One region of the Virgibacillus kekensis genome, then DNA from elsewhere that is predicted to be linked to it. Evidence: riboswitches for the same ligand, from Rfam matches in the RefSeq annotation. Region 1 holds a riboswitch; each other region holds the start of a gene.
What was found. A riboswitch is a leader RNA that binds a small molecule or an ion and turns the genes downstream of it on or off. The one in region 1 is predicted to bind cyclic di-GMP.
Positions count from the first base shown of each region.

Region 2: linked by a shared signal. The riboswitch ahead of ACFO3D_RS00920 (putative bifunctional diguanylate cyclase/phosphodiesterase) and the one ahead of ACFO3D_RS04900 (anti-repressor SinI family protein) in region 1 are both predicted to bind cyclic di-GMP.
Region 3: linked by a shared signal. The riboswitch ahead of ACFO3D_RS05930 (hypothetical protein) and the one ahead of ACFO3D_RS04900 (anti-repressor SinI family protein) in region 1 are both predicted to bind cyclic di-GMP.

Region 1 is NZ_JBHSFU010000004.1:96,181-104,030, forward strand. It holds gene nagA (N-acetylglucosamine-6-phosphate deacetylase) at 1-51, opposite strand, end outside; gene ACFO3D_RS04875 (hypothetical protein) at 268-408, opposite strand; gene ACFO3D_RS04880 (VanZ family protein) at 507-1,025, opposite strand; gene ACFO3D_RS04885 (anti sigma factor C-terminal domain-containing protein) at 1,030-2,064, opposite strand; gene ACFO3D_RS04890 (RNA polymerase sigma factor) at 2,054-2,578, opposite strand; gene ACFO3D_RS04895 (helix-turn-helix domain-containing protein) at 2,816-3,148, opposite strand; gene ACFO3D_RS04900 (anti-repressor SinI family protein) at 3,232-3,369, opposite strand; cyclic di-GMP riboswitch class I at 3,395-3,479, opposite strand; gene ACFO3D_RS04905 (class D sortase) at 3,677-4,270, shown strand; gene ACFO3D_RS04910 (LCP family glycopolymer transferase) at 4,332-5,276, shown strand; gene ACFO3D_RS04915 (penicillin-binding transpeptidase domain-containing protein) at 5,375-7,399, shown strand; gene ACFO3D_RS04920 (hypothetical protein) at 7,655-7,850, opposite strand, start outside.
Region 2 is NZ_JBHSFU010000002.1:12,005-19,854, forward strand. It holds gene ACFO3D_RS00890 (PepSY domain-containing protein) at 1-162, shown strand, start outside; gene ACFO3D_RS00895 (hypothetical protein) at 214-699, opposite strand; gene ACFO3D_RS00900 (vWA domain-containing protein) at 815-1,405, shown strand; gene ACFO3D_RS00905 (GNAT family N-acetyltransferase) at 1,675-2,205, shown strand; gene ACFO3D_RS00910 (YjzC family protein) at 2,524-2,700, shown strand; gene ACFO3D_RS00915 (ZIP family metal transporter) at 2,830-3,645, opposite strand; cyclic di-GMP riboswitch class I at 4,161-4,242, shown strand; gene ACFO3D_RS00920 (putative bifunctional diguanylate cyclase/phosphodiesterase) at 4,314-6,581, shown strand; gene ACFO3D_RS00925 (hypothetical protein) at 6,707-7,850, shown strand, end outside.
Region 3 is NZ_JBHSFU010000004.1:325,880-333,729, forward strand. It holds gene ACFO3D_RS05910 (M20 family metallopeptidase) at 1-347, opposite strand, end outside; gene ACFO3D_RS05915 (M20 family metallo-hydrolase) at 457-1,704, opposite strand; gene ACFO3D_RS05920 (amidohydrolase) at 1,697-2,995, opposite strand; gene ACFO3D_RS05925 (M20 metallopeptidase family protein) at 2,985-4,193, opposite strand; gene ACFO3D_RS05930 (hypothetical protein) at 4,419-4,664, opposite strand; cyclic di-GMP riboswitch class I at 4,706-4,790, opposite strand; gene ACFO3D_RS05935 (hypothetical protein) at 4,936-5,409, shown strand; gene ACFO3D_RS05940 (hypothetical protein) at 5,471-5,668, opposite strand; gene ACFO3D_RS05945 (PTS ascorbate transporter subunit IIC) at 5,783-7,147, opposite strand; gene ACFO3D_RS05950 (PTS sugar transporter subunit IIB) at 7,177-7,443, opposite strand; gene ACFO3D_RS05955 (BglG family transcription antiterminator) at 7,478-7,850, opposite strand, start outside.

The DNA.
Region 1 (7,850 bases):
CTCATTTTCAGTATGTACTCTAGCATTTTTTATATATAAATCCTTCACCATTATGCCTCAACCCTTTTTATTTTCTTCTATTTAACGGTAGCATACCAGCACCCCCCTGTCTAGAAAGCGTTAACTGGTAAAAATGCCGGCGACTCTGTAAGGTGGAACCTCATTCCGTTAAAAGGGATGAAATGGGGGAAAAAAGGTGTGGGACGGAATGAGGTTCCGAGAAATAAAAAAACTGCATCCCTTAATAGAGACGCAGATTCATATATATTAGTTTGCTATAGGTTTATTTCCTCTAGTTAGTTCGGTTACCAAGGCTTTAATAACTTCTTCAGACGACTGAAATTTATCTTTCTCGGTTTCCTCAATCATCTTCTTAAGCATATCTTTATAACGTTCTTGCTCAACCATTTTCATACCGCCTTTTTTGAAAATATTAAAAACATCATATCACATGTTAGGGAAAGATGGTGTCGAATTATGTCGCTTCGGAAATTTATTAGGATTTTTTATAGCTTTCGATTTCTGTTCTGCTTTGTGACTGCCCATCGTTGAAAAACCGTCAGACATATTACAGCCAGTAAAGCACCAAAACTATCAAGTATAACATCCCCAAAATATGGTGTGCGGTTTGCCGTAAAGGACTGATGAAATTCATCAAGCCCGGCATAGGCCACGGTAAGAACAAAGCCTATCGCTGACTTTTTCCATAAACGTGTCATACCCATTTTATGCAGAGCAAGGTAAAACAGACACATCAGCACAAAAAACACCCCGACATGCGCACCCTTACGGACAAAAAATTCAATAAAACCTTCAATCCCAAGAACTGCAACACTGACCTCTGAGTGATGGTAGGTAAAATTAATCCAATCAAACCACGGCGTCAGAAATGATAAATCAAATGTATTGGACAAAAACGGCTTCATATTCTGTTCCTGATACGGTGTCGCCGACGAATAGTAAATGATTCCCATCCAGGCAATCGGCAGCAGCCAATATCCGTATTTTAATAAAATTGCTTTCATGCTATCACGCTTCCCAATTCCATACCTCAATTCCATTTAATCTAAACTGGTGAAACTCTTCTTTGCGGAGCAGCTTCTCCACCTCACGGATAGGACCTGTCACAGTAGCTCCAAATACTTTTATACCGTTCTCCTGGATATATTCCAGCCGTTTTCTGTCTATATCGGAAGCGTAATAGCCTCCTTCATTAACCATCCAATTAATATTCTCATAGAACTGATCAACTGAACGCTCTATAGTTTGCATACTCAGCGGACTTATCCATGAAGACGGCCGATTATTTTCATCATACCTTGTAGCCGGATTAAGAATTAGCGTTGAAGCAAAGGTGAATTGGCCAGCCTGGGAGTATGGCACTTCCACTTCAGTAATTTCCCCACCATACACAGGCATATTCAGGACGCTTATATTATAATTATCAAGCTCCTTGAGCAATGCTTTCGGAGACATTGCCTTCTTGATAGAAAACTGTACTTGAATTACATTACCCCCATCGATTTTTTCCAGCTGGGAACGAACAGGCTCACTTGCATTCGGCTTTACATATGTTTCACCTCTACCGAGCAACTCGTTTGGAATAACAAATCCTTTGAGGCCGCTTTGATTTAAATATTTCTCATCAAGCTGCAGGGAATAATCTAATTCACCAAACAGTTGTTTCTCCGCTGAAACTTCTCCAATAACCACATCCCAATCACCGATTTCCCGGTATAATTTCAAGGTTGTCGACTGTGTCAGCAGTGGATTGATTTCTGCATCACTACCCCCACTAGCATTATTCACTTCAACCCCGGGATAGTGAGTCTCTATCACGGTAGAAACAAGTCTGTCGAAGCCCGCCTGCTTGTTAAAATCATAAAAAATGCTTACCGGGATCGTGTAGGCGATATAAACCAACAATATAAGCAGGAGCGTCTTGATTACAGTTAATGTAATGGATAAGCGGGTGCGCCATACAAGTTTCTTAGCACTCTTTTGATCCAATTCTTCCTGCCCACTTTCATTCCAGTCGCCTAATACATTTTTATCATCGTCCATCAATAGACCTCCCTCTTAAAAGCTCATCGTAATAACGGAATTTTTTCCTTGCCCTGTGCAGCGTAGTCTTCACCTGGCTATCACTTAAACCCGTCGTCGACACGATTTCTTTATATGTAAATTCCTGTATCTCCCGTAAATACAACACTGTTCGCATTCGTTCAGGCAATCTGTCCAATACGCTCTCGATATGCTCCTGTCTTGATTTGTTTTCCAGACTTTCATCCGGGTTACCTATATCACTGTTCTGCGTGCTTTCTGTCTTTATCCTTTCAACCATACGTTTTTCCGATTTCGATTTTCGGCTTGTATCAATATAAAGATTTCTCGCCACCTTAAAAAGCCATGCTTTTGGCTCTTTAACATATTGTACATTTAAGGAAATCATCGCCCTGTAGAATGTTTCCTGCAGCAATTCCTCGGCAACTTGTTTATTGCGGCTCATTTGCAATAAATATCGGTACAGCGGGAGTTGATATTCTTCAAATAAGTCGGCAAAAATCTTCTTTTCCAATCAACTCCTCCCCCCTCTATTACAACAACGAAACAGCAATGAACTTTGTTACATTTTTTTAAAAAGATTATTTCCGGAAGATAATTGCTTAAGATGTAAATGGATAAATCTATGAAACTTGCCGAGCAGTGAAATATATTTACACAACCGTGGAAAGCGAAATGTATTTCGATTTAGTCCACTTACCGCTAATTTTTTAACCACACAAAAAAACCGCAAGCTTATGGCTCACGGCTTTTAGTTTTCCTGTTTATTACGCCACTTGTTGAACTCCAGATACTCTTTAAACTGTTCTTTGGAAACACCTGAACTCATTGCTTCCTGAACAATCTCCAACCATTCCCCATCCAACTTTTCTTCTATATCGTTCTCATTATTTTTTTGAATAATGTCATTTACGGATACTCCCAGTACAGAACTAATTTTCTCGATAAACTGGATCGATGGATTTGTCTGAAGGTTTCGTTCTATAGAGCTTAGATATGATTTCGCCACTCCTGCCCGCTCAGCGAGTTCAGATATGGACATTTTTCTTTCTTTACGTATTTGCTTTATTTTTTCACCGATCAAGCCATACACCTTCTTTCAGATTAAATTATACCACAAAAAGGCGTATAGTTCTATATAAAGCACATTATTTTTACATTATTCTTTCACTTTTTTTCATCTTTCTCCAGAAACAACCGTATGTCCTCAACTGTCAGTCCAATTGCTTTCGCCTCTTTCATTAAAAATACCCACTCTAAATCCAGATCGTTACCAAGCTCGACTTTTCGTTCAGCACTCTGCATGTTTCCCCGTCCCCCATTTTAATTCCCAGGTAATCCAGCCGCCATAGCAACAATGCGTTAGACCTGTGACTTTGCGCCCTTATCTTTCAATAAGTTTGCTCTTTTCTGAGGATCCATGTTTTTCTTAGGACTACTATACTATAAAACTTCAATTTTGTGGGTGTCTTGTTTTGTCAAATGCAAACTAGTTTTGTAATTATCAGAAAACATTTTGGCGATATAGGGCTTTTGTTCTATAGATGTATTGATTTGTTCCTAAAAATAACCTATATTCTAATTAGATTACTTTTTCTGGAGGCGGATGTGGATGAAAGGTGTCGCTATATTACTCACGATTGCCGGGATTATTTTTATCGGAATTGGCGGCTACCAACTGTTTAAAACCGATCATTCGCAAAATAAAAGCCTGGAAGAAGCAAAAATCCGGCTGGCAGATCAAAAAAGTGAAACATCTTCCTCCCTCCAATCGTCTCATATGTTGGAGCCTTTTCTGCCGGACGAGGGTGAATCAGTTGGAATTCTGCATATTCCGAGGCTGAACGCCGAACTCCCTATCATTGAAGGAACTGATCCGGAAGAACTGGCGAAAGGGGTTGGCCATTATGCAGGGACGGCTTATCCGCTTGAAAAAAATCAGGTAGTTTTATCTGGACACCGCGATACCGTATTCCGCCGAATGGGGGAACTGAAACTCGGCGATACGTTGACAGTCAGAATGCCATATGGGGACTTTACCTATCAAATTACCGATACCGAAATTGTCAATGCTGATGACCGAACCGTAATTAAGTCAACTGCACCTGACGAGGTTCTCACCCTGACAACCTGCTATCCTTTTTCGTATATCGGTAACGCACCTGACCGTTACATCATTACCGCCCTCCCGGTCATAAATGAGTGATGGACGATAATGGCGGGGTCAGCTATAATTATAGTAATGGAAACAGCAGAGGAGAATAATAGTGGATTCAAGAACAGAAAAAAGACAGCACAAGAAGAAAAGAAAATGGCCATACTGGGTTGTTGGAATAATTGCAGCATTAGTACTAGCGATCGGCAGCTATATTTATTTTATATATGATCAGGTTGGCGATACAGTCGCCGTGATGCATGAACCGCTTCCCGGTGATGACAGTGAAGAGCGACAGAAAGAGCTTAACAGTATCTTCAGTGAAAATAAATCTATTAATATACTTTTACTTGGTGTTGATGAGCGTAAAAACGATAAAGGCCGTTCAGATACGATGGTTTTGATGTCACTTAACCCGAAAACCAACTCCATGAAAATGTTGAGTATTCCGCGTGATACGTATGTGAATATTCCAGGTGAAGGAATGGACAAAATTAACCACGCATATGCATTTGGCGATGTGAGCCTTACAGTAAAGACTGTTGAACAGATGCTTGATTTACCAATCCATTTCTACTCAAAAGTTAACATGGAAGGATTCAAGCAAGGTGTCGACGCACTGGGTGGAGTTACCGTTAAAAATGACCAGGCATTCACCCAGGGCGGTGAGCGTTTCCCTGCCGGTGAAATTAACCTGAATGGTGAGGAAGCTCTGAAGTACACGCGGATGCGGAAAAACGATCCGCGCGGAGATTTGGGACGGAATGAACGGCAGCGTGAAGTTATCAAAGCTGCGGTAGCAGAAGCAGCCAGCTTTTCGAGCATCACCAAGGTCACCGATATTCTGGATGTACTTGGTGGTAATGTGAAGACAAACATGACAATGGAGCAGATGCAGACATTGTTCACTGATTACCGTCAGACCCGTAACAATATTGAGACGATGGAAATCAGCGGGAGCGGCGATATGATCAACCGTGGCTGGTACTATATCGTACCTGATGAAGAAATGAATAGAATTAAAAGTGAGCTAAAGAATCATATGAACGCAGAATAAGTCATCTCCGGATGGCTTATCTTTTTACCTATACATGTTTTTGCATTAGGAAAATGATATTATTAAAGAGAATAAAGGATACATTTAAGGGGGTCACTATGAAGAAAATAATTGCATTGATTTCTGTTCTATTGCTTGTTGTGATTACAGCCTGTGCCGAGGATGAAGTAACTCCACAGGAACGGTTTGATCAGTATGTAAAACATTGGAACAAAAAAGAATTCAGCGAAATGTACAAAATGGTCACCACCAATTCAGAGAAAGAATATCCGACAGAAGAATTCGTTGACCGCTATAAAAATATATACGGAGACTTAAATGTTGAAAATCTTAAGGTGACATATAAGAAATTATCGGCAGAAGATATAGAAACCGCTATGGAAAAAGGGACGGCACAGTTTCCATTCCAAGTGAAAATGGAAACAATTGCAGGGCCGATTAACTTTGATTATGAAGCTACCCTAATCCAGGAGGGTGAAGAAGAAAATAAAAACTGGTTTGTTAAGTGGGATCCCGGTTTTATTTTTCCCCAAATAAAAGACGGAGGAAAAATCAGGATTGATACTGAAGCACCGAAGCGCGGAGAAATCCTTGATCGCAATCGGATGCCGCTCGCTATAAACGACAAGGTTCCAGAAATCGGAGTTGTACCTGAACGGCTCCAGCCTAATCCTGAAGAGCAAAAACAGAAAATCGCTGACTTACTCGGGATGAGTGTAGAGGAAATCAACAATGCCCTGAATGCTGGATGGGTTAAGCCGAATTTGTACGTTCCTCTGGCGAAGGTACCAAAGAATGACGAAGAAACATTAAGCCAACTGGCTGGAATAAATGGCGTTTCCCAACGTGCGGTAACCGGCCGGGTTTATCCCAACGGAGAAGCAACCGGGCATCTCGTCGGGTATATTGGCAAGATTACCGCTGAAGAACTGGAAAAACAGGAACCTGGTACGTATGGCCCGAACGATATAATCGGTAAGCGAGGAATGGAGCAATTGTTTGAAGACCGGTTGAAAGGTACTCAAGGTGTAGCCATTACCGTGGAAAAAGAAGGTCAAGATCCGGTTGTGCTTGCAGAAAAGCGAGTTGAGCACGGTGAAAATATTATTACGACAATTGATGCAGAATTACAGAAACAGATTTATGCGACATATGATGGAGACGCTGGTACGACCGCAGCAATTCATCCGAAGACCGGTGAAACCTTGGCGCTTGTCAGCAGTCCATCGTTCGACCCAAACCAATTCCTATTCGGCATCTCACAGTCGGAATGGGATAAACTGCAAAATGACCCACAACAGCCGCTGGTGAACCGTTTCACCGCTACCTATGCACCAGGCTCGACAATTAAACCTGTCACTGCCGCAATTGGACTTGGGAATGGCACTATTAAACCTGGTGAAGGTATGGAAATAAACGGTCTTACTTGGAGCGGTGGTGAAGGGTGGGGCAACTATGAAGTCCGCCGTGTATCCGAATCCAACGGACCAGTAGACGTCACAAATGCCTTGATACGTTCTGATAATATATTTTTCGCACGAAAAGCTGTTGAAATGGGTGTGGAAAAATATAGTAGTGGATTAAAGAAATTTGGATTCAGCAAAGAGTTTCCGTACACTTATCCAATCGAAACATCAACCATTTCAAACAGCGGCTCCCTTGATGATGAAGTTCTGCTTGCTGACACCAGTTATGGGCAGGGTGAGTTACAAATGAGCGCGCTCCATCTGGCTTCAACATTTACACCATTTCTCAATGATGGGAATCTGCTGAAACCAGTTCTGCTCGCTGATGAAGAAAAAAGCCAGGTCTGGCAGGAACAGCTGATTTCCACGGAACAAGCAAAAGTTGTGCGCGAGGCGCTTCGAAAAGTTGTCTCCTCCCCAATAGGTACAGCCAAAGGTGCACAAAAAGCTGATTTTCCTATATCCGGTAAGACTGGAACTGCTGAATTGAAGAAGGCTGGTGAGGAGTCAGGTGCTGAGAATGGATGGTTTGTCGCATATCCAAGTGACAGTCAGGACATTCTGCTTGCCATGATGGTTGAGAGTACCGAAGACCGTGGTGGCAGTGCCTACACGATTGACAAAGTAACAGAAGTATTATCAGCGTATAAGAATTAATCACTGGAAGAAGTCTACTCGACCAAATACGAGTAGACTTTTTTGTTGGCGTGAAACCTTTCAATATAACGCTGCATACAGGATCCACTTCACCCTCTCTACCCCTGCTTTTTTCCCTTTTAACGGAATGAGGTTCCAATTACCTCCATTTCTGACATCCAGATAAAACAAAGACCAAACCGATAATGCGATTTGGCCTGCAATCTCATATGCAATTTCAATTTCGTATCTATCTCCCCATAAGACATCCCTGCCCTATTTTGTCTGCCAGAATGAGAATCTGCTTCCTCTGTCCCCGTTCCCACTAACATTAACTGGTATCTGATGTGTTTTTTCCATGACCAGCTGGTAGTTCATCTCAATAGCCATGATATATTTGAAAATAATCAATCCGGTCAGGGCGAATTGAGCCAAACCACCAATTACATAAACCAAGCCGCCATCACTGTTT
Region 2 (7,850 bases), on a different contig from region 1:
CAAGTCTACCAAGTGGAAATCGTTAATGGTAATCGCCAGGCTGAGATTGAAATAGATGCCTATACAGGCGAAGTCCTTGTAATGGAAATCGAAACAGAAGACGATACAGAAGATGATGCAGACGACGATACAGAAGATGATACAGACGACGATAACGAATAATGGGACAGAGGGACAGGCATACTGTCCCTCTGATTTTTATAACTGTTAATATCAATATAATCCAGTTAATGGCTTCAGGCTAAAGTAGTCCAATGCCTGGTTGACATCATGAAGGTCATATATATTCTTTTCCAGGCAAAATTGAATCACCAGGTCATACGTATCGCTATCGGACAAAGAATAGCCTGCCGAGTCTAATAGTTCCCCAGTCTCTTCATACGATAGTTCCAGGGAAAACGCTAGTGCAATAACCGTATTTTTTCCGGCTTGGTAATCCGGATTGGAGCGGATTTTGGAAAAATGTCTTCGATCTATCCCAGCCCGCTTATAAACCTCCGAATCCTTGAGCCCCTTTTCATCTACGTACCTGAACAATACCTGGTTGAGGGTGGGCTTCCGATTCTTTTTAATGAAATCCTCCAGTTCTCCATGAATCGAGTCTTCCTGGATACTATAATTTATTTGTTCCTGAGGCTCCATCATGCTAAACGTTCGTTCTTCCAGATGGTCGTTAATATACCTCTCAAGCTCAATCAATAATGTTTTATCCAGAATCTTTCCCACCTCCCAAAATTGTCGCTTATCAGGCGACCACAGAAGAAATTAATCTGGTTATTATTATAACAGATTAACTTTTAGGGAGATGAATATTATGAAAAACAACGTAACTGAAATTATTTTTTTGCTTGACCGAAGCGGATCAATGTCAGGCCTCGAAAATGATACAATCGGTGGGTTTAACAGTTTTATCGAAAAGCAGTGCAAGCTGGATGGTGAAACAGTTCTTACAACTGCTCTGTTTGATCATGACTACGAGTTATTGTGGAATGGCGTTGATGCAAATCACGTGAAACTGACGGATAAGGAATATCATGTCCGTGGTACTACCGCTTTATTGGACGCTGTCGGTAAAACCATTCTGGATGTTGGGTACAGACTATCTAGAACATCGGCAAACTATAGACCAGATCACGTGATGTTTGTGATCACTACCGATGGAATGGAGAATTCTAGCAGAGAATTCACTTATGAAAAGGTAAAAGAACTGATAAAACACCAACAGAAAAAATATGACTGGGAGTTTATTTTCATGGGAGCTAACATTGATGCCGCCGAGGAAGCAGACAGTATAGGCATCGCACGGGAAAAGGCCTTTAATTTTGAGGCTTCTACAGAAGGTGTAGAGGTAATGTACGATATGGTTGCCGAAGCGGTTACGGAAAGTAGGAAAAAAATAGAATAGTATGGAGGGAAGAGAAAAGGCAATCAATTCTACCAGAAGAGAGCTGGAGAATTGGTGTCTTTTTTCTTTATAGGACTATTTTTCCGAGGTTGCAGAGGGGGATACGTATTTTAATTTTAGGCAGGCAACGTAAATACTAGGATGAAGGACGGGACGGTGAACCATGAGAAGAATTAACATGGAAGAGAGATTATCTAATTATTTGCAGGAGTTCTGAAAGATTTATTGAATGATATTATATGAGAAATCGAAAAGGAGATGAATCTCTCATGGAACTACGCGATGGTACAGATGTATTTCAATTGCGGCAGGCAAACAGGGAAGACCTGGACCGGATTCTCGAGCTTCTCGTCCAGGCAGCTGAATGGCTGCAGACCAAGAAAACGACTCAATGGGATTATTACTTAACAAATCTGGAAGATAATACGAAAGAGGTCCAGGAATCTATTAAGAATAGCGGCACATATCTGGTGGAGCATGAGGGAAAAGCAATTGCCACCATAACACTTGAAGACTCCCCAAACGACTGGGATACCGATATATGGGGTGAAGACATACATGATGATGGCGTTGTGTATTTACATAGAATTGTCGTTCATCGGGATTATGCTGGACGGGGGATAGGTAAACAGCTCATAGATTGGGCAAAGAAATTCGTAAGAGATGGAGGTGGAAAATATATCAGGTTTGATTGCCTGGGGGACAATGAAGGTCTTAACACTTATTATCAGCGCCATTATCCCTTGAAAGGAATCGCCAATATCTACGGCAAACATTGCAAATATGAATTGGAATTATAAAAAGGAGGTCCTCACAGGCCTTCTTTTTTCAATGTTATGCCAAGTGGGGTTGCACCATCGCTTTCTGTGGTGTATAAATCTGAAAAGTGTCTATTTATTTTTGTTTTTGTTGCCGGCAAAAACGGCTATAAAAATCACGAACAACGCAACTATAATGGAAGTATTCAAGTGATGAACTCCTTTCGTTGCCTGTTACATAATATTCATCCATATTACAGAAATATTAAAACAGGAAACTATTACCTGAAAAAATTAGTCGTCTTCTAAAGAGAGAATGAATATCTATGTATAAATAAATTTTATCGGAGGTGTTCTATCATGACAAATAAACAGTATAAGACTGGCGAAAAAGCGTCAGAGAGCGGCAAGTACAAAGTGGACAAACTAGTAAATGGCAACACCAGTGGCGATAATACAGAGATTGATATGAACGAAGGGGACTCTTTCCCGCCATCACCGTCAGAGAATGAAGCAGCTTACTGGGTAAAAGTTTAATTAAACGTTTGATTAGTCCCCCTCTAGTAAACATGCATGGAACACCACCCAAAGAAGACAAGTAGAAAAGCAAGGAGCTAAGCAGAGGGAACGGCTGGTTCTGTTCCGGTGCTTAGCTCCTTTTTAAGTTTATCCTAAGGCAACATCCAGGATCATCATGATGGTAAACCCAATCATCAATGCCATGGAGGCAAGGTCTTTATTTCCATTTTCCTGTGAACCGGGGATAACTTCCTCGGCAACAACAAAAATCATTGCTCCTGCCGCAAAACTTAACGCGAACGGGAGGATCGGCTCCATTAGAGTTACTGCCAGGACTCCGACCAGTGCTGCAATAGGTTCGACCATTCCGGAAAACTGACCAAAAAGGAAACTCTTTCTCCGAGACATGCCTTCTCTGCGCAATGGCATGGAAACTGCAGTACCTTCAGGAAGGTTCTGAATTCCCATCCCAATCGCAAGTGTTACCGCACCAGCAAGTGATGCGGAGGGGGACCCGGATGCAATTGCCCCAAAGGCGATACCTACAGCAAGCCCTTCAGGAATATTATGCAATGTCACTGCTAAAACCAGGAGTGTACTCCTTCGTTTTGTAGCGGGTTGGAGTCCTTCTGCTTCTTTCATTGGCAGGCCCGGGTGCAGGTGGGGGATAATTTTATCGATGCCCCAGAGGAAGATGGCCCCGAGCAGGAATCCAGAGGCTGCCGGGACCCACGCAGGAAATGAACCGTTCTCCGCCATAGCAAGCGCTGGTGATAAGAGTGACCAGAAACTTGCTGCAATCATGACGCCCCCGGCAAATCCGAGCATTCCGTCCATAAGCTTCTCATTAACTGCTTTAGTTGTGAATACAAGCGCTGCCCCTAAAGCAGTCATTCCCCATGTGAAAAGGGTGGCTATTAGCGCCTGTGTGACCGGACTTAAGCTGGTGAAAAAATCAATCATTCGTGTCATTCCCTTCTATACAAACCATATATATATAGGTTATTTCATCATCTCTAAAGTAATATATGTGTTAGCGACAAAAAGTTTCCCTTGCGAAACATATTATCCTGTATAGATATTAGTGTCAATTTTTAACCAGAACAGACATTGAGCCGCGTACTGTGTATACCCTATTCTAACTGTTGATTTGCACTGATTAATGAATTTGATGTGTGGATTGGAAGCGAGGATGTTCTGTCTGGACATTATGTAGAAGGAGAGATCTGCTTTCCTAAGAATTAACCAAAGGATATCACAGGGTAAATTCTGCCAGTAGTTATAAATATCATGACTTTTGTGGTAGGAATCGACACTTTCACTAGACCCGTATCTTACTCAAAGTATACATCATATAAGTAGGTTTGGTAGTGACCTATAAAATTAAATCAAAAGTTTAGATACATAGGCAAAAAGGATTATATTATCGGGAATCATGTGATAAAATAGTACTAGATATAAAGTAAATAGAATGATGTTTCATGAAAGGGCAAACTTATCGAAAGATAGGGACGCAAAGCTTCAGGCCTAAGGAAAAACTATGGCGGCTGAGATACCAAGGGAATTAACGCAGGTTATTTCCAGTGGAAATAACCTTTTTGTATTTCTATTTTGGAACGTGAGGGATGAATATGCTGACCACCAGACATACTGCAGTGCCCTTTTTAATTCTGGCAGTTATTATATGCTATGGATGGGCTTTTTTATATAATGAAAATGATTTTATGCGGTCAATGGGCTCTTCGTTATTCTCCATTATCGGAGGGGCTGCTAGTTGTGTCTGGCTGTTTCAGACCTATCAGCGATTAACTACCAGACTACGAGTTTCATGGTTGCTGATGAGTGTCGGTGTGCTGCTATATATAATTTCCAATTTTATCTGGCTGGTAGGGGTATTGTCTGAGGGAGTGGGGGCATATCCGGAAGCTGCCAGTATTGCCTGGCTTCTGGCTAATTTAGTTTTCTTAATAGGGCTGATTTATAAGACACATGAACTGAGCCTCAATATTCCAGGAAGTCATTACATATTTAACATTATTGTTTTTATGGTTACGGCGGCTACCATCAGTGTTCATTACCTGATTAAGCCAATTTTAAACAATACAGATGGGGCTGTGTCGGTTTCTATTTTAACGCTGGCATATCCAATCACAAACTTGAGTATCCTGTTTGTAATAACGATTCTCTATTACTTATCCCATCACAGCAGAAAAGGGAAACATCTTAAAATCCTGATTGCTGGTTTTCTATTGCAAATCGCAGGAGACACGATTTTTATAATACAAACAATTAATGGCACATATAAGCTGGGTAGTTATGTGGATCTCTTCTGGCTGATTGCCATTCTGATCATTGGGCTTGCAGGTCGCAGTGCACAGCTCACAAAAACAAATCGAAATGTGGGTATCCGACAAAATCTGAAAACCCGGGAAAATATCTTTCCTTACGCCGGTGTGATTCTTCTTATTATCCTGGTTAGCATAGATTACAATTGGGCCTTTAATGCATTAAGTATTGGATTGAGCTTAGTCTTTTTTATGGTGATAGCACGGCAAATCCTGGTGATGCGACAAAACGACGATTTACTTACCGAATTCCGAAATCTTGCGTATCATGATACCTTGACAGGGCTTAGTAACAGGACAAGTTTCCAGGAGGACCTTGATGTAGCGATTGAGACATCTAAAAAGGATTTAAGCCTGATTGGATTATTGCTGATTGATCTCGATAGATTTAAAACGGTAAATGATACACTAGGCCACCATATCGGGGATAGTCTGCTCCAGGAATCGTCCGCACGATTCCAGAAAGCACTTGGAAACCTGGACCAGATTTACCGCCTAGGTGGTGATGAGTTTGTCATCATCCTTTCCGGTACAACAAAGAGTGGCTGTGCAGCAGCTGCTGAGGCTATTCTGATTGAGTTTTCCGCCCCCTTTGTGGTTGGAGAATATAAAATTGCAGTTACCCCAAGTATTGGAGTCAGCATTTATCCTTATGATGGCTCCAATAATGGGGAAGACTTGCTGAAAAACGCAGATGCTGCCATGTACCTTGCTAAAGACAGTGGAAAAAATAATTACTGCTTTTATAATGCAGAACTGAGCAAAAGTATGGCTCGTAAGATGGAAATTGAGAGTGAGCTTCGCAAGGCTGACCGGGATAGCCAGTTCAGCATCTTCTATCAGCCGAAAATTGAACTGAAGTCCGGAGCGATTGCAGGCATGGAGGCACTAATTCGCTGGGAACACCCTAAACTTGGGGTTGTGTCTCCCACTGAATTTATTCCGATAGCCGAGGAAACAGGTCAGATTGATTCTATTGGTGAATGGGTACTTTATCAGGCGTGTCAGCAGACTGCCACCTGGCATCGTGCAGGGTATGATTCTCTTTGTATAGCTGTAAACGTGTCGGTTCGCCAATTTCAGCGTCGTGGGTTTGTTTCCACCGTAAGAAATATCCTGGAACAGACAGGATTGCCAGCACAGTATCTCGAACTGGAAATCACTGAAAGCATTATGCGGGATGTTTCGGAGACCATGAAAGTGCTTCAAGGACTGAAGAAGCTTGGAGTCAAAACTTCAATCGATGATTTTGGGACAGGTTACTCATCACTCCATATATTGAAAGAACTTCCTATCGATACGATTAAAATTGATAAGACTTTTATAAGTAATATGGAAAAGCAGGCGAACCGTTCGATGGTCAGATCAATCATAGATATAGGGTTGAATCTTAACCTTCGTGTGATTGCGGAGGGGATTGAAAGTGAAGAACAGGTTGCTATTTTAAAAGATTACCATTGTGCTCTTGGACAGGGATATTTATATTCTAAACCGATTAAAGCGGAGATGTTTGAAAAATTGCTAGCTGATAGTATTCTTTTGGCGAAGGCTTAATAAAATATATGGAAAAGGATTAGCAATTTGGAAAGCCTGCCTGATTGTTAATCCTTTTAATTTCATAGTCGGTAAAAACACTGTAATTATGTTATAGTGGTAGAAAATACAAGGGGGCGCATATGATGACCAATGAACAATTTTTAATTGTTGATCAGGAAACACCAGTACGGCTTATGGCGAAACGGTCCGCTTTTTATCTCCAAAGTGAAATAATCGAGGCATGCAGTGAGGATAATAGGATCTATTATCTGTTTTTTTATAAGGAAAAGTATATTGCCGGATATAAAGCTTCCTGTCTGGAAAATAATTCTTTTGTCGCTGAGTCCTTTAAAAAAGGAATAGTACTACAGACTCCGCATCCACTTATAAATCGGCTTCTGTCCTCACAGGATTCTTATCAACTGACCGCTGAATTCGCTCCCTTGTTGAAAAAGCTCAAGAAACGTTATCATCCCCAAGAACAAGCGTACATTCTCACTTTCTTTGAATCATTTATTTCTAAGCAAGAACTGATTGATGAAATAAAGTCGATTTTCTATGTCTATCGCCGTAATGGACAAGGTTTTCACGGCTACCGAGTTATCCGGGTCCTTAGGGACTTTGCTCCTGACCACAGCTGGGTACGGGAAATATCAGGCGATTCGATATTCCGCGACTACGCAACCCAGTATAAACGTGAAACAGAGGAACTACTTACCAAAGATCCCATTTTTGCCGAAAAAGTACTGTATGCACGTAAACATGAAAACAAGTCATTTAAGGGGCTGGAAGCTATTCTGGAGAAAGAATCCCGCTGGAATGATTTGGTTGCCCTGATGATATTCAGATTCGTCAACAACCCTACCGAAAACCTCTACCTTCCTCTAAAAAAATTACTCAGGCAGCATTTTAATGAAAGTGATTATATCCTCTCGCTTGAGTCGTTATCCGAACAGACACCCGATTACCAACCTTTACAGCAAGACCTATTCGATTTGTATATAAAAAACCAACAGCTAAAAAAAGCGGCAATGGTTATGCAGAAAAATGATTTTACGCCCACCGAAAACCAATCCGGCTATTTTGTCGATATGCTGGAACAATCGGATTTAAAGGCCTCGCACATAAAGGTTGAACAGCTAAGCAGACCAATCCAACAGATTATCAAGTTACACCCCGAAAATGCCGAAAAAGTTTTACACCGGTTGGTTGTTTTTATGCTGGAAACCCATGAACCGAGCTATATTCAAAAATGGTTAAAACCCTTTCAGGAAGGGAATGGAGAAT
Region 3 (7,850 bases), 230 kb from region 1:
AATGCGCCGGTTCCCAATAAGTTATGCCCGCAACCATGCCCAACATTATTTTCAGTAGGCTCATAAGATGTCATGTTAGGCTTCTGTCCCAGACCGGACAGGGCGTCAAATTCTCCAAGGAATCCGATTACCGGAGACCCGCTGCCATATGTGGCTACAAATGCTGTCTCGATGTCACCGACATTCCGTTCAACCTTAAATCCTGCTTTCTCACATTCTAAAGCGAGAAATTCAGCGGAGGAATATTCTTCAAATCTGGTTTCTGGATGATTATAGATATATTCGCTAACACGCTCAAATTGTTCTTTGTTTGCTGCTAGATACTCTTTTGCAAAGTTAGTTGTCATGGAATCCCTCCTTTTGAATATTTTTGCCGAAAAAAAGAATGCAAATCAAGTTACAGACTATTCGACAAATTATAACGCTTATTTTACCCAGTTAATGCGTTAAAGTCAATTACAGTTCCGTTTCTATTTCAAAAAATCTTTGGATAACCTGGATACCTTTGGAAATGTCACGCATGGAGGCAAATTCCTTAGGATGGTGGCTTATGCCTTCTTTGCAAGGGATAAATAGTAATCCTGATGGCCACCTTGCTGCCATATTCATTACATCATGCCCCGCTCCACTATCCATATGAAACGTATCATAACCAAGCTCATCACAGACTGAGGAAAGTTTTTGTTGTATTACGGAGTCAAGCAGTACCGAATCGTTATCGACCAGCGTCGTAATATCAATCATTACCTGGATTTCCTGTTCAATGCGATCACAGTAAACCTTTATTTTGGAGGCGAAATCTCGTTTAAGCTGATCATCAACACTACGGATATCTATTCCCAATTCAATTTCACCGGGAATAACATTCATCACATTCGGCTTAAGCTCAATCGTGCTGACTGTGGCTACTAGAGGACTCTTGTGTATCCTGTTCAAACGAGCTGCTTCATCACTCACAAAGTTCACTAATGGGGCTATCGCAACGAATGCATCTTTTCGGTTATGCATTGGCGTAGATCCTGTGTGATTTGCCATTCCCTTAGCCCTTACTTTAAGGCGAACGGGACAGGCGACACCATTTACAATACCTATTTCCGCACGATTTTCCACTATCTGTGTTCCCTGTTCAATATGAAGTTCCATGAAACTTTCCAGCTTTTCGGCCGAAAGCTCTGCTTCTTCAATTTTACTCCAGTTAAGACCATATTCGCTTACTGCCTCTCTGACAGTTATTCCATCACTATCGGTAACTTCACCAATTTCATCCTTTTCAAGCTGCCCGGTAAGTGCTTTACTACCAATCGTGGAAACTCCGAACCTGGCTGACTCTTCAGAGATAAAACAAATAATGGCGATATTTTTTGCAGGCTGATAACCCTTATCTTTCAACGCTTTGACCGCAGCCAGAGCGCTCAGAACTCCGGCCACTCCATCATAACCTCCACCGTTCACAACGGTATCAACATGTGAACCGAGAGCTATAGTTGGGGCTTCCTTATCAACTTCCCAAACTGCCCATTGGTTTCCTGCCTCATCCTCGGAAACGGCAAGGCCCAACTCCTCGGCTATTTTACGGAATTGCGCATGGGAAGCTTTCTCTTCCGGGGAGAAACTAAGGCGAGTAAAACCCTCTGGTCTATCCATTGTGTCGGTCAGATTAAGGGCCTTAAGTTTCTCTTCAAGCCAGTCAAACATCTCAGACATCTGATGATCCGCCTCTTAAAATACTGACGAAGGTATCAACGGCGACTCCCAGCACATCCTCCTCGTAGTCAAACTGCGGATGATGGTGCGGATAATCAAGTTTAGTACCAAACAGCATATACGTTGCCTTTCCACCATGTTCCTGCACCTTATTAATCATGAAGCTGGCATCCTCTGAACCGGAAACCTGGATTTCAGGCAGTACTTCTGTAATAAGTTCACTGTTTTTGCACCACTCCTGAATCTGTGGAATCAGCGTTTCGTCACAAACAACGACCTCCGTAATACCCACCGGATCAATGATACATTCCACATCATGCATATCAGCCGCAGCCCGAATAATGCGGGTAGCTTTTTCGGCCATATAGTCCGCCACTTCCTGTGTTTCCCCACGAACCTCGATTTCCATATAACTGTCTTCGGGAATAATGTTGCGTCCACTTCCAGCAGTAAGTTTTCCGACATTCACTCGGGTCACCCCGTCATTATGGCGCGGGATACCGTACAGATTGTTAGCCGCGGTTGTTGCTGCAAGCAATGCATTCTTTCCAAGTTCAGGATGCATGCCTGCATGTGAGGAAACTCCTTTAAAGGATATATTAAACTTGGTGGAAGCAAGGAACCCTTTTGTTGTTGCTGCAATTGTTCCTACCGGCATGGATTTCACGCCAATATGTCCGCTGTAAAAACGGTGAGCATCGTCAAGCCAACCCTTGGCAGTCATTGCCCTGGCTCCACGCCCACCTTCTTCAGCCGGCTGAAAAAGTAGTGTGAAACGACCTTTAAGGCTATCGGTATTTTCCGAAATGAACTTTGCCACGCCAAGCCCGATTGTTGCATGGCCATCATGGCCGCACGCATGCATAACGTTCTTTTCATCGGAAATGAAGTTATTTTTAGTTGGAAGGTGTGACTCATCCGTTGATTCATTAATCGGTAACGCATCAATATCAAAACGAAAACCTACATGGTCGCCCTGCTTCCCGGTATCCCATATAGCAACAAGCCCAGTATTCCCGCCGCGCATTTTTTCAAGCCACTCAGCATCAACTCCCCACTTGGCTGCCTTCTCTTCATGAGCATTAATGTCTTCGGTGGCAGGCAGCCCCATACGTGCATCCGAATCCAGGGCATCCTTACCAACATGAAGGGTAAAGCCCATCGATATGAGTTCTTTTCCCAATCGATACGTAGTTATATATTCCAGAAAACCAAGCTCTGGTAGTTTGTGAAGCGTACGCCGCCATTCGACGAGCTGTGGTGCTAATTCTTTTACAAAATTACTGCTCATCATAATCGCTCCTTAATTTGTTCAGTGTATCGATTGCCACCTGGGCAAGAAAGGCGCTTCCATGTGGCAAGGCTTTTTCATTCAGTTTGAAATTCGGGTCATGGAGAGGAGCCTGGTTCTCTTTATCCTCAATCTGTGTACCGAGCCAGATAAACGCTCCGGGATATTTATGCAGGAATCTGCTGAAATCCTCCCCGGCAAGTGATGGATTGACTTGTGGCACGGCATCATCACCAAGCATTTTCGTTGCCGATTCACGGGCTACTTCCGCCCATTCAGGTGTGTTAATGGTTGCTGGATAACCTTCCAGATATTCAATTTCGACTTCTCCATCAAACGCTTGAACAACCTGATTTGTAATGGTATGGAACCGTTCTTTCAACCGCTCCCTGATCTCAGGATTATAGGTGCGGATTGTTCCTTCAAGCTCCACCTTATCCGCAATTACGTTATGCCCATATCCTCCGTTTATTTTACCAATCGTTACCACGGACGCTTCAAGCGGATCAAGGTTTCGGCTGACTATTGACTGCAAACTGGTAATCAGATGGCCAGTCATTACGACTGCATCATTTGTTAGATGGGGCATGCTTGCATGGCCGCCTTTACCTTTTACGATAATCTTGAATCGGTCGCTCGCACCCATCATTTCTTTATCTCGTATGCCCATTTGGCCAGCAGGCAAATTTGGCCACACATGCTGTCCATATATTACATCCGGCGGATAGGTATCAAAGACTCCATCATCCAGCATCCGCTGAGAGCCGCCAACCGGGGAGTTCTCCTCTGCCGGCTGAAACACCAGCAAAACTGTCCCGTGGATGTGTTCGCGCATTTTGTTCAAGATATATCCTGTTGAAAGAAGCATTGATGTATGGGCATCATGTCCACACGCATGCATTACGTTTTCATTTTTTGAAACAAAATCATGGCTGTTAAGCTCCTGAATCGGCAATGCATCCATGTCGGCACGGAGCGCAACCGTCTTACCCTGATGTCCACCTTTTATAATTCCAAGGGCCCCAGTCTTAGCGAATCCGTTTTCAAATGGGATGCCAAATTCCTCTAACTTCGACTGAACGAATTTTGACGTCTCCCATTCCTGGGTACTTAATTCCGGGTTCTGATGAAGATGTCGCCGCATTTTAATAAGATCGTCTTTTATCTCATTCATATAGGTTTGAATTACTTCCTGCATTCTACTCCCCCTCTATATAAATTTAAAATAGATTTTATTGTCGAAAAAAAGAATTGATAAATATTATATAACATGCATATTTATAAATCAATTTATTTCGGAAATCGAAGCGTGTTGGGAAATAATGGCTTGTGAATATGATGGCTGACAATCTAATTATATAGAAGGAATCCGATTTAGAGAAGTATACCTGTACAAAAATAAAAAGCACCCTATCGGTGCTTTTTATTTTTCTGTTATGTAGCTCAGTGATGCTTTCTCATGATAACTTATTTTCTTTTTTAACTTATGCTTGAATCTCTCGTCAACACATCCGGAGGCTATCGCTGATAACTCCTTCAGTCTGACCTGGTGCCAAAAATATTTACCACGATTAGAAAACTTGGCTATCGCCAATACGGCAAAAGCCTTAGTTTTACGTATGCAGGAAAGAAAGTTTATGCTCTCTATCCGCTCCAAAAACTTCTTCAAACATATCCCTCCATAAATCCCATAAATCGTAGGAGGACGTATTCGACATCTGGCTGGCATTGTCGTGAGACTTTAGCCCCTGTAGTTTTGCGTCATCACTTTTCAGTGATTTTGCCATTTCGTACGATTTATGTTGATAGTTGTATTATCGTTCAAATGGCACCAGCTTTATATAGGGATATATGCCTATTTACAATTTATCAATTCCTATAACTATAATCCACTATGGTATGATGAATACTGTACGACAAAGCAAACAATCGGAGGACTTATGAATAAATGGTTCTTTTTCAATATAGCATTGCTCGCCCTTGGTACCTGGAACGTCATTAATAAGGCGGGTGAAGGGATTCCCACACACATATTTTTCGGCTTTATGGGACTTATTTTCATTCTTTTCAACTGGACTCGCCATGCAGTATTTTCCACAATCCGAGATTCATCCGATCGGGCCAAAAAAATTAAATATGCGAATCTGTCGAAAAGAATTCTGCCTTTTCACCGCTGGATTGGCACAACCGCGTTAATCCTCATACTAACCCATGCCACTTTGGTGATTGACCTATTTGGTTTCCAGTGGCAAAATCCTAAAATTGTGAGCGGTTTGCTGACAGCTACCGTGTTGACAGCCGTTGTAACAACTGGTTGGATGCGGAGATACCGCCCTTCAATAAAGAAACGGATGACCCATTTATGGTTGGGAATATCGATGTTCTTTCTACTATTATTGCATTTGTTATTTTAATTTGAAAAAGTATATAAATAAGCAGAGCCATAGATACTGCTCTGCTTATTATTGGAGTCGCTTAATTACTCTTATTTCTCATTGATTGCTCGTTCTTCTGCTTAACTTCTTGTGCGTTCGTATCACTATAAATATTTGTACCGCGACCAACGGACGTTCTTGCAATAAATTCTTTTGCTTCATTATAAGTCAGACCTGACCGCCTGCTTTGTTCGAGAATTTCCTCGTCAGTTAATTTTCCGTTATTATTTTTGTTCACATAAAGCACCTCCATTTTATGAGATATTTAAACAATAAACATAATTTAATTACGCAGGCTCAACCTCATACAAAAAAAACCTGCTATCTGTTAAGATAGCAGGATTACTTTAGATTATGCAGCATTGGATTTTTTATTTGCTGCTGAGCTTGGTTTCCATCCAAAAAAGAATGCTACCGCTAAAAGTATAAACGTTATAACTGTGAAGACCATATTTGATTCAAATAAGCGGATAAGATTTCCTAGTACAATTCCAACTGCCCCGAAGTCCGCGTCACCGAATGTAGTACCTTCAAATCCTAATGAACCGAGTACCGGTAATAACAGTGCCGGCAAAAAGCTAATTAATACACCATTTGCCATCGAACCAAATATTGCACCTTTGCGTCCGCCAGTAGCATTTCCAAATACCCCTGCTGCTGCACCAGTAAAGAAGTGTGGCACTAAGCCCGGCACAATAACCTTAAGTCCAAGCAGTGGCAGGAAAAACATACTGATTAGCCCAGCAATAAAGCTAAATAGAAAACCAATAATTACCGCGTTGCCTGCGAATGGGAATATGGCAGGACAATCCAACGCAGGTTTTGCATTCGGAACAATTTTGTCAGCTATACCTTTAAATGCAGGGACAATTTCGCCCAGCAACATCCGGACACCGGCAAGAATAATATAAACCCCTGCTGCGAAAGTCAACCCTTGCATAAAGGCGAAGACCAAGAAGTTTTGCCCGCCACTTAATTCAGACTCGATAAAGGAAGGTCCGGCAAATCCGGCTACAACAAAGAAAAGTATTACCATTGTAAGGGAAACAGCTACTGAAGTATCCCGTAAGAATCCTAACGACTTAGGTACTTTAAGTTCTTCAGTTGACTTGGAGTTTTTGCCAACAACTTTTCCAACCGCCGCGGATACCAAATACCCCAAGGAGCCAAAGTGACCTACTGCGAAATCGTCAGAACCAGTAACTTTTCTGGTGAATGGTTGTATCATTGCTGGTGATAGTACCATAAGAGCGCCAAGTATAATAGATCCTATAATTACCAATGATACGCCTGAAATACCGCCTGTATTTAAAATCACCGCAATCATGCATGCCATAAACATCGTGTGATGTCCGGTTAAAAAGATATATTTAAACGGTGTCATTCTTGCCAAAACGATATTTACAGCCATACCAAACAACATAATCATTGCTGTTTCTGTACCAAATGATTGCTGTGCCAGTGCAACGATTGCCTCATTGTTTGGAATAACGCCATCTACTTCGAAGGCCTCATTAAACATACTGCTGAATTGACCAAGTGCCAATACAATTACATTCGCTCCAGCATTTAAAATAACAAAGCCCATTATTGTTTTCAGGGTTCCCGATACAACGTCAGCTGCATTTTTACGTTGGACAAGCAAACCGACCAGCGCAAATAATCCAACCAAAATTGCAGGGGTGCCCAGAATATCTTTCATGATTAAGTCTACCATTGCACTTTTCCTCCATTCGTTATGCTAAATTAGATATTTTTTTCAAGTGCTTCACGTAATTCTTGCTTGTCCATTAGGTTTTTTAGTTTAACAACATTTTTGCTGCCGTCATCAATATTCCCTACAATATCTTCTGAACCCAGGTACAGATCTGCCGGTTCAGATTTAGCAGAAGAAAGGTCTGTGTGTGATACATCTGCTTCCTTACCCATATCCTTAAGAATCGATTTTACGTTCATTTCAACGATCATACTGCTTCCTAGTCCATTCCCGCATACCACTAATACTTTTTTCATTTAGTAAACCTCCTGTTTTTTTTATTTTCGATAATTATTGATTAATTAACTGAAGCACATCTTCCGAACTTGCGGAATTGATGAGTTTCTCTACCTTTTCATCATCAGACAGCATTTCTGTCAGCTCTGACAAAGCTTTCAGATGTGTCTGATTATCGATTGCTGCTAAAACCACGATTAACTGTGCACGGTGTTTTTCCTGCTCGGAAAAATATACCGGCTCTCTTAACCTCAATAAGCTCATGCCTACTCGCTCGACACCCGCTTCCGGGCGAGCATGGGGCAAAGCAATGTTCGGTGCTATCACAATGTAAGGACCAAGTTCCTTCACATTGTCGATCATCGCATCAATATATTCTTCTTTAATCGCCTTTCCATTCAACAATGGGGTTGCGGCTGTTCGTATA